Regions from separate parts of the Leuconostoc suionicum genome, predicted to be linked through region 3. Evidence: a T-box and tRNA genes for the amino acid it is inferred to sense, from the RefSeq annotation. Region 3 holds a T-box; the other regions hold tRNA genes.
What was found. A T-box is a leader RNA that pairs with one kind of tRNA and senses whether it is charged. The one in region 3 lies ahead of thrS (threonine--tRNA ligase), so its partner is inferred to be a tRNA-Thr.
Positions count from the first base shown of each region.

Region 1 (4,448 bases), 840 kb from region 3:
TTGCCATGGCGTGTTAATCATGATCCCTATCGTGTTTTAGTTTCAGAGATTATGCTGCAACAGACACGTGTAGATACAGTTATTCCGTATTTTGATCGCTTTATGACATCGTTACCAACGGTTGGTGATTTAGCGATCGCACCAGAAGATGTTGTGCTCAAATTATGGGAGGGTTTAGGCTACTACTCGAGAGCACGAAACTTACAAAAGGCGGCACAATTTGTTGTCAATGAATTGCATGGGCAATGGCCAGAGAGTAGTGATGATCTGCAAAGTTTGCCAGGAGTGGGGCCATATACAGCGGCAGCTATTGCGTCAATAAGTTTCAATGAGGTAGTTCCGGCTGTTGATGGCAATCAATATCGTGTTTTTAGTCGATTACTTAAAATTGACGCTGACATTGCTGATGCAAAATCACGTAAGATATTTTATGATATTATTGCGCCAATTGTTGATCCGGAAAGACCGGGGGACTTTAATCAAGCAATTATGGACCTGGGATCAAGTTATATGACAACCAAAAATCCCGATAGCTTATATTCACCGGTACGTGAATTTAATGCGGCTTTTCGAGATGGTGTGGAGGATCAATACCCTGTTAAAACCAAGAAACAACGACCAGTAAAACAGTTGTTTATGGCTTCAGTTTTTGAAAAAGATGGTAAATTATTATTTGAAAAACGACCGGATAATGGTTTGTTGGCTGGATTTTGGACATTTCCACTAACACAAATTGAAAGTATGGAATCAATTACGGGTCAACAGTTAAATATTAAGCCCGTGACACATATTTTTACACATCGTCGATGGGAAATTTGGTTAGTGAAGCAAGAAACAGCTATGCTGAATGATAATCAACAATATTTTAGTTCTGATGAGTGGTCAGCATTAAGTTTACCGAAGGTACAACATAAACTATTGGAGAAATTATATGATACCGAATCCTAAATACAAAAATATATTTTTTTGGACCATTGAATTATTAGCGCTATCGCTCTTAATTTTGATTGTTTCCCGATTTGATTTTCTAATGAAACCAATTTCAGTATTTATTTCCACGGTTTTTGTACCATTAATTGTAGCCGGATTCTTGTACTATGTTTTGAAACCTGTTTTGACACTTTTAAAGAAAATTACAGTTAAAGGGCATAAAATGCCGCATCAACTGGCTGTGATAATTACTTTTGTGTTGTTCCTAGCCGTGATAGCTGGCTCCTTAATTTTGTTGATACCAACACTAGTGGCGGAAATTACTAATTTAATTACTGCACTGCCTGAATTTGCACAAAATGTACAGCGCTTTGTAACAGATTTACTGCAAAGTAAGTGGTTATCAAATTTAAATTTGTCAATTGATGTAGATGAAGTAAAGGGTGCTGTTGGCAAGTACTCGGCTTCTTTTTTAACTATTACGGCAGGTACATTAGGCAGTGCTGTCTCGATGATTACATCTGTCACGATTAATGTCGTGACTATTCCAGTTGTCTTATTTTATATGCTAAGTGATGGTGATCGCTTGTTGCCGGCAATCCAGAAGCTTTTTCCAGTTCGTTTTGCCGACAATGTCAAAGAATTGACACTTAAAATGGATAAAACCATTGAAAAATATATATCGGGTCAAGCTATTGAAATGCTGTTTGTCGGGGTGACCATGGCTGTGGGTTATTTAATTATTGGTGAACCATACGCATGGTTACTGGGTGTGATTGCTGGTATTACTAACATAGTGCCATATATTGGCCCTTGGATTGGGGTTATACCAGCGTTGATTGTTGCAAGTACACAATCATGGAAACAAATGTTGTTAGTAATGATTGTGATGATGGTTGTGCAGCAATTGGATGGAAACTTTATTTATCCAAATGTTATTGGAAAATCATTACAAATTCACCCATTAACAATTATGATTCTTTTGATGGTAGCTGGTAATCTTTGGGGGATTTTTGGCATGATATTGATTGTGCCAATGTATGCGGTTGCTCGAACTGTTGTTAAATTCGCCATTGAAATGCGTCAATTGACTAAGGAATCGTTAGAATAGCAGTTTTTTAATATTTTTTGATTTAAGTTGTATTACCCTCTTGACTGATTTAGATTTTTCCAGTAGAATTAAAGGGTTGTGTGATACATGCGGGTGTGGCGGAACTGGCAGACGCGCTGGATTTAGGTTCCAGTGGAGTAATCCGTGCAGGTTCGATTCCTGTCACCCGTATAATATGGTCGCCGCCATATTTATATATTGAGGTATCTGGTATTATTCTCTTGTAGTACCTGAGTACTTTGATTTGCCGACCTAGCTCAGTTGATAGAGCACCTCACTAGTAATGAGGGGGTCGCCGGTTTGAGCCCGGCGGTCGGCATAATTATTTTCAAGCAAAAAGCATGAATTCCTAGGAATTCATGCTTTTTGCTTCCGTAATATATTGTTGAAATAAGTTTCGCTCGACTTCAGATAACTCAACCGTTAGCCAACTACCAGTTTCGTCATATTGTTCTTCTATAAATTTATGTTTTGCAGCTAATTGGGCAACTATATTCCCTTTATCAAATGGTATATGCAAAGTTACGACTTCGCTATCGTTAAAAATATGTTTAACAATGAGATCAATCAATGCATCTTGAGAATTGGTATCTAATGCTGACAAAGTAATTACGTTATCGCCAGAGATGTCTGGATAGTGTAGCTCAGTGCGATCAGCTTTATTATATACCGTAATAACGGGTTTACCAGTAACACCAATCTCAGTTAATGTTTTTTCAGTTGTTTCCATCATAGATTTATAATGTTCGTCTGAAACATCCACCACGTGCAGTATTAGATCTGCATTTGCCGCTTCTTGTAACGTTGATTGGAAAGCAGCAACTAAGTTATGAGGTAGCTTTGACACGAAACCAACCGTATCACTTAATAAAAACTGTCTTTTATCAGGAAGAGTTAGTTGTCTAACTGTGGTATTTAGCGTAGCAAACAGCATATCTTTTTCAAACACTTGCTTACTATCATCATTGTCTGCACCAACACCAAAACGCATCAACAAACGATTCATCAAGGTAGACTTTCCAGCGTTTGTATAGCCAACCAGTGCTACGTTGGGTAAGTTGTTAGCATGTCGTTGCATTGAACGCGTATTTTCACTTTTGTCTAAATCAGCCAGTTCTTGACGAACATGAACCATTTGGGACGTAATACGTTGGCGGGATTGTTCTAGTTTTGTTTCACCAGAACCACGTGAGGTGAAACCAGCGCCACCTGTACCTGTTTGTTGATCTAATGAAATCGACATGCTTGTACGTAAGCGTGGTAGTTGGTATTGCAAACGCGCTAACTGGACTTGGAGTTTTGCAACTTTAGTCTTAGCTCGTTGTGCGAAAATTTCGAGAATTAAGCCAGTACGATCAACAACAGTAGCATCAGTTGTTTTTTCCAGGTTACGAATTTGAGAAGGTGTCAATTCATCATTGACAACAATCATATCAACGTTATAAGTTTTTACAGCTTCACCTAACTCTTTAACCTTGCCTTTACCAAAGTAAGTACTAGGATTTGGTCGTTCTAACTTTTGAGTAAAAGTTTCAACGGGTTCAAGATTATTTGCTTTTGCTAGATTTGCTAGTTCTTCTAATTCGTAGTCTAGGTTTCCTTGATTAGTTGTTAAGCCAACTAAAAATACTTTACGAGGGTTTTCTTGCATAAAAAATGCCTCCAATCAACTTGCGAGACTGGTGGCAGTTTACGTGTTTAGTACGAAAAAGGCAGACCAATCTCAAGAAAAGCGCATAAAAACAATCTATTGCTTTTATTCACCACATCTTAAAAATTGTTCAACAAGTTCTCGTACCTCTTTCTTCTTAATAGTGATAGTGTATAAGTTTTATAGGAAAATGTCAATAATAGCGTACTTTATTTTGTGATAATTTCTTCAACGCTGCTCCTAGATTTAACGTATAATAGAATGAGTTAACTAATTAATAGAAGGTTTTGAACATGTCAAAAGAAATTTATTTAACTGGTGATCGTCCCACCGGTAAACTACATATTGGTCATTATATTGGATCGTTAAAAAACCGTGTGAGCATGCAAAATTCTGGCGATTACTTGCCATTTGTTATGATTGCTGACACACAGGCATTTACAGATAATGCTCGTAATCCGGAAAAAATACGTCAATCATTAACTGAGGTAGCCTTGGACTATTTGGCGGTTGGCATCGACCCAGCTAAGACAACTATTTTTGTACAATCACAAATCAAAGGGTTATTCGAACTGACAGAATACTTCATGAATTTGGTTAGTGTAGCACGTTTGCAACGAAATCCAACAGTTAAGTCAGAAATTAAACAAAAAGGCTTTGATGAGGGAATTCCTGCAGGATTTTTGACATATCCAGTATCACAAGCAGCCGATATCGCTATTTTTCGAGCAACAAAGGTGCCGGTAGGGGATGATC
Region 1 is NZ_CP015247.1:1,802,845-1,807,292, reverse strand. It holds gene mutY (A/G-specific adenine glycosylase) at 1-948, shown strand, start outside; gene A6B45_RS09055 (AI-2E family transporter) at 932-2,041, shown strand; tRNA gene A6B45_RS09050 (tRNA-Leu) at 2,131-2,212, shown strand; tRNA gene A6B45_RS09045 (tRNA-Thr) at 2,288-2,360, shown strand; gene hflX (GTPase HflX) at 2,391-3,692, opposite strand; gene trpS (tryptophan--tRNA ligase) at 3,986-4,448, shown strand, end outside.
Region 1: it has a tRNA-Thr gene. The T-box ahead of thrS (threonine--tRNA ligase) is inferred to sense a tRNA for this amino acid. The anticodon was not compared.

Region 2 (4,448 bases), 260 kb from region 3:
TCATCTGATACAGATAGACATTATTGACCATGGCTCGTTGGTCAAGTGGCTAAGACGCTGCCCTTTCACGGCGGAATCGAGAGTTCGATTCTCTCACGAGCTATATCAAGTCGCAACTTAGGTTGCGGCTTTTTATTATGTCTCCTTAAAATCAGCAAATTTTAATTTTTATAAAATTAAGGTTATTAACTAGAAAAATATTGTATTTATTAGCAAATTCGAAGTAATTTTGTAAGTAAAAATAATTACTACATAAAAGGACAATAGTTATCCTTATCACAATTTTTTGCTTTTCGACATACATTTTGATTAAAAATTAGGTTATAGTATTACATATTAAATCAGATAAGGATCACTTACTTATGCAAAAAAAAGGTCTATTATTAGTCAACCTAGGTACCCCTGACTCCCCTCACCCAGATGATGTGAAAGTATATTTAAAAGAATTTCTATCAGATACCAACGTCATTCAAATGCCAAAATTACTCTGGCAACCCATTTTAAGAGGTAAAATTTTACCAAAAAGATCAATCAAGTCAGCAGAACTTTATCAAAAAATTTGGCGAGAAGATGGTTCGCCATTGATGGTCTATGCAAAGAAACAAGCTGAGCAAGTGCAACAATTACAACCGAATTGGATTGTTCGTTATGCAATGACGTATCGTAAACCTAACATTGCAGAGACACTCAAAGAAATGCGTTTAGCAGGCGCTGATGACATTGTCGTATTACCACTGTTTCCACAATATTCTGTTACGTCAACACAATCAGTCATTGATCAAGTCCGTAAGGCTGACAAAAGCATTAAAGTTGTTAAATCATTTTACGACGATGAAGCCTATTTAGATTTATTAGCTAAAGACATTCGCGAAGCATGGGCTAAGAACGATTACGATCGTTTAATCATTAGTTATCATGGTGTTCCCGAATCATACGTTCGTCGTGGTGACCCTTATGTTGACCACTGTACAGCAACCACACAAGGCGTTTTAGAGCGTGTTGGACCGTTAACACCTAATAATACTCACCAGGTTTTCCAATCACGATTTGGGCCAACTGAGTGGGTTAAACCATACTTAAGTGACACACTCATGTCACTACCAAATCAGGGTGTTAAACGTGTTCTAGTAGCAACTCCCGCATTCGTAGCCGACTGCTTGGAAACAATCGAAGAAATTCACGTTGAAAATCACGATATTTTTAAACAGTCAGGTGGTGAAGTCTTTGATGTTGTGCACCCCTTTAATGATCATATTGATTTTTCTAACTATATTGTTTCTCTTGCTAACCGACATTTTGAATAAAATTAATACACAAAAAAAGCAATGAGTATCATTGCTTTTTTATTATAATTCAACGTTATGATAGACCTTTTGAACATCATCATCAGATTCTAACGCATCAATTAACTTTTCAAAAGTTTCTAAATCTTCACCGGCTAATGACATTTCTGATTGTGGCAACATGCTAATTTCTGTAGTTGAGAAATCAGTTACACCATTGTCACGTAAAGCAGCAATTGCTTGATGCAAAGCAGTTGGTTCTGTATAAACAACGGTATGATCATCTTGTTGTTCGGCATCACGAACATCAACTTCAGCATCTAGCAGTGTTTCCAACGTAGCGTCAGCATCTTCACCCTCAAAAACAATCACTCCTGTTTCATCAAATAAATAACTAACAGAACCAGCAGCACCGTAAGTTCCACCATTTTTGTTAAAGGCTGTGCGTACGTTTGTAGCTGTACGATTAACATTTGATGTCAACGTATCAACAATAATCAACGAACCATTTGGACCAAATCCTTCGTAGCGTCCTTCGATAAAGGTCTCATCCCCTGAACCTTTTGCCTTTTCAATGGCACGTTCGATAACATGCTTTGGTACTTGTGCTTGCTTAGCACGCTCAATAACAAACTTTAATGTTGAATTAGCTTCAGGGTCTGGGCTTCCGCCTTGCTTAGCAGCAGCATAAATTTCAATACCATACTTACTGTTAACTTTGGCGGCAGCACCATCAGTCTGCGCCTTTTTCATTTTAATGTTTTCCCATTTACGTCCCATGAGGTCACCTCTTTTAATTTACATCTTTTATTATTATAAACGTTTATGGTGCTTTTGCGCCACAAAATCATTACTTCACAACTCGATATTGTCCTGGTTTTAAATCAGCAATATGATAGTTGCCAATATGTGTCCGAATCAAGCGTAATGTTGGTATACCAACAGCAGCCGTCATACGACGCACTTGCCTATTACGACCCTCTTTAATTTTCAACTGAATAAAGCTTGTTGGTTGATTTTTTCGGACTCTGATTGGTTTTTCACGATCCCACAGCCATTTCGGATAAGGAATACGTTTAACTTTAGCTGGTAAAGTTATACCGTCTTTTAATGCCACACCTTGTTCAAGTTGCTTTAGTTGCGACTTTGTCGGGACTCCGTCAACTTGAACAACATATGTTTTATAAGCCTTATTTTCTGGATCAGTCAATTCATGGTTTAACTTACCACTATCAGTTAATAATAATAAACCTTCACTATCCATATCTAAGCGACCAGCAGCATATACTCGAGGAATATCAATGTAGTCAGCTAAAGTTGCACGCCCTTCGCTGTCTGTAAATTTTGTTAAAACATTGTACGGTTTATTGAATAGTACAATCATTTTTTAATTGCGTCCTTTTCATTATAAAAAAATAAGCAAACCGCAGATGATTTGCTTTTCATTATATAAGTATTATATAAGTAATAGTGCCGACGAGAGGAATCGAACCTCCGACCCCAGGTTTACGATACCCGTGCTCTACCAACTGAGCTACGTCGGCGAAACTCCGACTGCCGGGCTCGAACCGGCGACAACCTGATTAACAGTCAGGTGCTCTACCAACTGAGCTAAGTCGGAATGACTTTCGTTGCTAACACAACTATATTATTATGCCATGTGATGGAAAATATGTCAACAGTTTATCACATAAAAAAAGAAGCAAACCAGAACGATTTGCTTCTCATAAAACTCCGACTGTCGGGCTCGAACCGACGACAACCTGATTAACAGTCAGGTGCTCTACCAACTGAGCTAAGTCGGAATAATGTCGCTAACACAACTATATTATTATAACTAATTGTGTAACGACTTGTCAATGGTTTATTATTCTGGACGCATTGTTGGGAACAACACAACGTCACGAATTGTATCAGAATCAGTCAATAACATGACCAAACGATCAATACCAACACCAAGTCCACCTGTAGGTGGCATACCATATTCCAAAGCCTCTATGAAGTCTTCATCAATGCCCTCGGCTTCGTCATTACCATTCTCACGCTCAGCTGCTTGAGCTTCAAAACGTGCACGTTGATCGATGGGATCGTTTAATTCAGTAAAGGCGTTCGCGTACTCGCTACCCATGATAAACAATTCGAAACGGTCAGTAAAGCGAGGATCATCAGCATTTTTCTTAGCGAGTGGTGACACTTCAACTGGATGTCCATAAACAAATGTTGGTTGTACCAAAGTGTCCTCAACGAACTCTTCAAAGAATGCGTTGATAATGTGACCAACACCCCAGTATTTTTCATACTTAACATGCTTATCATCTGCTAACTTTTGGGCATCCTCAACAGACATTTCCTGCCAGAAATCAATACCTGTTTGCTCTTTAATCAAGTCAATCATATGCTTACGAGCAAAGTTAACACCAAGATCAATTTCAGTACCTTGATAGGTGATTTTTAAGTTGTCTGAGACGACCGAAGCCGCAGCCTTAAAAATACCTTCTGTTTCATCCATCACGTCTGTAAAGTCCATATAAGCTGCATAAGACTCCATCGTTGTGAACTCTGGATTATGTTTGGGATCCATACCTTCATTACGGAAAATGCGTCCAATTTCATAAACACGCTCCATACCACCGACAACCAAACGCTTTAAGTACAATTCTGTCGCGATACGCATGTACATATCAATATTCAAAGCATTGTGATGGGTGATAAATGGACGAGCCGCAGCACCACCTGCCTCTGTTTGCAATATTGGTGTTTCAACTTCAAGAAAATCATTTCTATCCATATAGGCACGAATAGCCGAAATAATATGTGAACGCTTTTGAAATTTCTTAAAAGATTCTTCGTTCGCAATTAAATCCAAATAACGCTTGCGGTAACGCGTTTCGACATCCGAAATACCATGGAATTTATCAGGCATCGGACGCAGAGCCTTAGATAAATGTGTTAATTCCGTAGCCAAAACTGTTAATTCACCAGCTTCAGTCTTCATCATAATTCCCTTGATTCCAAGGAAGTCACCCAAATCTGCTCTTTTAATAATCGGATAATTATCTGCTAAATCATCACGTCTTGCATAAACTTGAATTTTTCCAGAAACATCACGAAAATCAGCGAAAATAACTTTACCTGCACCACGCTTTGCAACCATGCGACCTGCAA
Region 2 is NZ_CP015247.1:362,050-366,497, reverse strand. It holds tRNA gene A6B45_RS02045 (tRNA-Glu) at 32-103, shown strand; gene hemH (ferrochelatase) at 363-1,304, shown strand; gene A6B45_RS02035 (YebC/PmpR family DNA-binding transcriptional regulator) at 1,347-2,063, opposite strand; gene A6B45_RS02030 (rRNA large subunit pseudouridine synthase E) at 2,134-2,667, opposite strand; tRNA gene A6B45_RS02025 (tRNA-Thr) at 2,755-2,827, opposite strand; tRNA gene A6B45_RS02020 (tRNA-Asn) at 2,832-2,904, opposite strand; tRNA gene A6B45_RS02015 (tRNA-Asn) at 3,016-3,088, opposite strand; gene lysS (lysine--tRNA ligase) at 3,151-4,448, opposite strand, start outside.
Region 2: it has a tRNA-Thr gene. The T-box ahead of thrS (threonine--tRNA ligase) is inferred to sense a tRNA for this amino acid. The anticodon was not compared.

Region 3 (4,448 bases):
TGGCAACAAAAAGTCTAATTGAATCGTAGATAATGTTTCTTCATTACCTAAGGCTGTCTTTGTTTGAACGTCTAACTTTGGACCATAAAAGGCAGCTTCACCTTCAGCCTCGAAATAATCAAGACCAAGATCATCCATTGCTGTTTTCAATTGCTTTTGTGACTTTTCCCACATTTCATCATCATCAAAATACTTTTCTGTATTTTTGGGATCACGATAAGACAAACGGAAACGATAATCCTTAATGTTGAAGTCACGATAAACGCCCATCATCATTGTCAAGATAGACTTAAACTCTTCTTCTAACTTTTCTGGTTCAACGAACGTATGACCATCATTCAACGTCATCTCACGAACACGTGATAACCCTGTCAAAGCACCAGACTTTTCATAACGATGCATCATTCCCAATTCAGCAATACGCATTGGTAATTCACGGTATGAACGTGGCTTATGATTAAATACCATGATATGTGATGGACAATTCATTGGACGCAATTCCAAGAATTCGCCATCTCCCATATCCATTGGTGGGAACATATCTTCACGATAATGATCCCAGTGACCAGATGTCTTATATAAGTTCAAATTAGACAATACTGGTGTATAAACGTGCTGGTAGCCATTTGACAGCTCTTTATCTGTAATATATCTTTCAACTTGGCGACGAATTGTTGCACCATTTGGCAACCAAACTGGTAATCCTGAACCAACCTCCTGGCTAGTAAAGAATAAATCAAGATCACGTCCAATGACACGATGATCACGTTCCTTAGCTTCTTCACGACGAGCAATTTCTGCTTCAACGTCAGCTGCTTTCCAAAAGGCTGTTCCATATACTCGTTGCATCATTGGGTTGCTTGAATTTCCGCGCCAGTAAGCGCCAGCCACTGAAGTAAGCTTAAAATGCTTAATCCAACCCGTTGATGGTACCAGACCACCCTTATCAAGCTCAATATGATCTCCTTGAACAGCAATTGTGATCTTTTCATCGGCTGGCAAATCGTTGACTAACTCAACTTTATATGGATCATCAGCAAACATTTCTAACGCTTCATCACGTGTGATTTCACGAGAAAGAATAGGTAGATCTTCCTTCACGATCTTGTGCATCATCGCCTCGATTTCAGGGAAATCTTCGATTGACACTTGATTACCAGCCCCATTATCTGTGTCATAATAGAAACCATTTTCAATAAAAGGACCAACTCCAAAATGAATGTTAGCAAATTTTGGAATTCTCTTTAACGCTTGTGCTAATAAATGAGATGCTGAGTGACGAAGTAGATCTAATGCTTCGCTATCTGATGTAGTGATTAGTTGAAAATCACCACTTTCAGTAATAACATCGTTCATGCCAATATATGAACCATTTATTTTTCCTGACACTGACTTCTTTGCCAATGACTTTGAAATACTTTCGGCAACCCCAATTGGCTTAATTCCTTCATCAAAGTTTTTAATAGCGCCATCTGGGAATGTAAGACTGATTTCTGCCATGCTATTTTCCTTTCAAATTCCATTCTAGTCTTTTACATTAATAAAACAAAAACGTCCCTTTAGATCCTTATTAGATCTAAAGGGACGTTTTACCGCGGTACCACCCAAGTTTAAAACAGGAAAAATTCCTATTTCTCTCAAATGATATATAACGGTATCACCCGGGCAACTTTTCATTTAAAACTACTAAATCACCACTCAAAGGTAGTCTCTTATGGATGCACTGCTCATTTTCACCAAACATGAGCTCTCTTTAAGTGCATGACATTCGAGTTGTCCTTATCAATGTTTCTGAGAAACATCATAACATTTTTTTTGCTGCGTTGCAATTATTTTTTTAAATCTGCTAATACAATCTTTAGCGCTTCTAATGCCTCGGCATCATGATCTAAAATACCATTATCAAAAACATTTTGTAGTGCAGCAATTTGATTTTTTGTAAGTGCCATTTTTATTATTCTCCTATTTGCTTAATCATTTAATTATACTCAAAAAATATAATCATACTACTTAGTTTGAAACTAATGCTAACTTTCTATTCCAGAACTACCATCTGAAATATTGACGTGTCTTGGCCGTGATCCGTCTGCTGGACCAATGTAACCGCCCGCTTCCAAATCATCAATTAATCGAGCGGCTCTATTATAACCAATCCTGAAGCGACGTTGTAACAGTGATGTTGAGGCTTTTTGTTGTTCAATAACAAATTGCAAAGCTTCTTGGAATAACTCATCATCACTATTTCCATCAGCATTTTCCGAGTTATCTTGAGCAATTTCTTCATCTGTAACAGTCATTGCATCGGAATACTGAACCTCTTGTTGCGATTTAACAAATTCAACAATATTAGTCACATCAGTATTACTAATAAATGCACCTTGAACACGTTGTGTCGGCTTACCGGGCGGTGCAAAAATCATATCCCCTTTTCCGAGTAGCTTCTCAGCACCATTACTGTCTAGGATAGTACGTGAATCAATTCCAGAGGCTGTTCTAAAAGCAATTCTACCAGGAATATTACTTTTTATGGTACCGTTAATCACTTTAACGTCAGGTCGCTGTGTGGCCAAAATCATGTGAATCCCGGCTGCACGAGCTTTAGCACCAAGGCGCGCGATAGAAACTTCAATTTCATTACCCACCGTACTCATTAAGTCAGCAAATTCATCTACAATAGCGACAATATATGGCATTGGTTGCATAATTGGTTGATCTGTTTCCTTGGCTTCAGCGTTCTGCTTTTCAACCGCCGCATTGTATTCACCAATATTACGTTTTCCAAATTGAGCTAAAAGCTTGTAACGATTTTCCATCTCGTCAACAACTTTTTGCAAAGACTTCGCTGCTTTGCGGGGCTCCGAAACAACTGGTGTCAGCAAGTGTGGGATCCCATTATAAATAGATAACTCAACAACTTTTGGATCAACCATCATTAATTTAACTTCATTAGGTTTTGCACGCAAAAGGATAGATACAATAATACCGTTAAGCCCTACTGATTTTCCAGATCCAGTAGATCCAGCAATAAGCAAATGAGGCATAGCCGATAAGTCTGCCATGATAATATTTCCTGTTACATCTCGGCCGAGTGGCACATTAAGCGGATTATCATCAAATGGCGCATTCTCAATCATGTCCCGGAATCCAACAGTTGCCTGTGTGTCATTAGGAACCTCTATACCAACATAGGGTTTACCGGGGATTGGTGCCTCAATTCGTATTGATTTTGCAGCTAGTGCCAATGCTAAATCATCCGATAAATTAGCAATTCGATTCACTTTAACACCTTGCCCTGGTTTCAACTCATATTGAGTTACCGTAGGGCCTAAAGAAACACTGGTCACTTCCGCCTCAACACCAAAGCTTTGCAGCGTATCATGAACAAGACGTGATTTGTCGGTTAAACTCTTAAACTCTTTTGTTTGGTCTGTAGGCGCTAATTGTGTCAATAGGTCAGCAGTTGGTAACTGGTAATCCGGATTTTCTTTTTCCAACATATTTGTAGAAACTTCGCTATCACTAACAGAAGTCTTTTCGGCCTGTTCTTTGGGTAACTTTTTTGTTGGTTGGGGTGCTATAGGACCATTCCATTTAATTTCAGGCTCATTGAAATTTTCTTGAACACTAGGTGTATTGACGTCTTTTTCTATTTTAGCAGAAGCATCCGTCGACATGCTATCATCTCGGCCCACACCTAATGGATCATCTCCATAATCAGTAATGTCTTTCTTGTGCCGATCACGTTTGAAAAACGATTGTCGGTTTGGCTTTTCGCTAGCTCGTTTTTCCTGAATATGGGTAACCCCTTCATGAGCCTTTTCAACGCCTTGCTGAACAATGTCACGAGCCGGAATACGGAAAAAGATTGCAATACCACTGAATAATAAGATTATTGTTACAATCCACGTGCCAATGCTAGACATTAACATAAACAGTAAATGATACAATGCCGCGCCGATTATACCACCGCCAACTGGTGTGTTTGCTGATTGATTGATAAAATCTTGACCAATTAACCGCACCACTTCGCCAACGTATCCATCTGCATTTTTTAGTGTGTATTCAAAAAATAACAATGATGAAATTGTCTCAATAGCAATAAACATCATAAAGGCGCCAACCCAAAAATGAGTTGCTATTTTGGGTGTTTTTCGAGTAATAAAATAGTACCCCAAAAATAATGTCATAGGTATTAAAATCACAAGATACATGTTTCCAAAGAAAAAACGGAAAATGTCAGCAATAAATACCCCTAATATGCCAAGCTTAAATATACCTAGTATACCTAAGACAATACCACCCAAAAAGCATAGGTTTTGAACTAATGGGTTCTTTTTTTTACTGTTTTTACCACGTGTTGTACGCCGTCTTTGTGTAGTCTTTCTTGTCGCCAAAGTTCCACCTCTTAGTCAGTTCATTCTAACACTTTATTTTATCATTTTTAAAAC
Region 3 is NZ_CP015247.1:618,626-623,073, reverse strand. It holds gene thrS (threonine--tRNA ligase) at 1-1,500, opposite strand, end outside; T-box leader at 1,578-1,795, opposite strand; gene A6B45_RS03250 (FtsK/SpoIIIE family DNA translocase) at 2,028-4,394, opposite strand.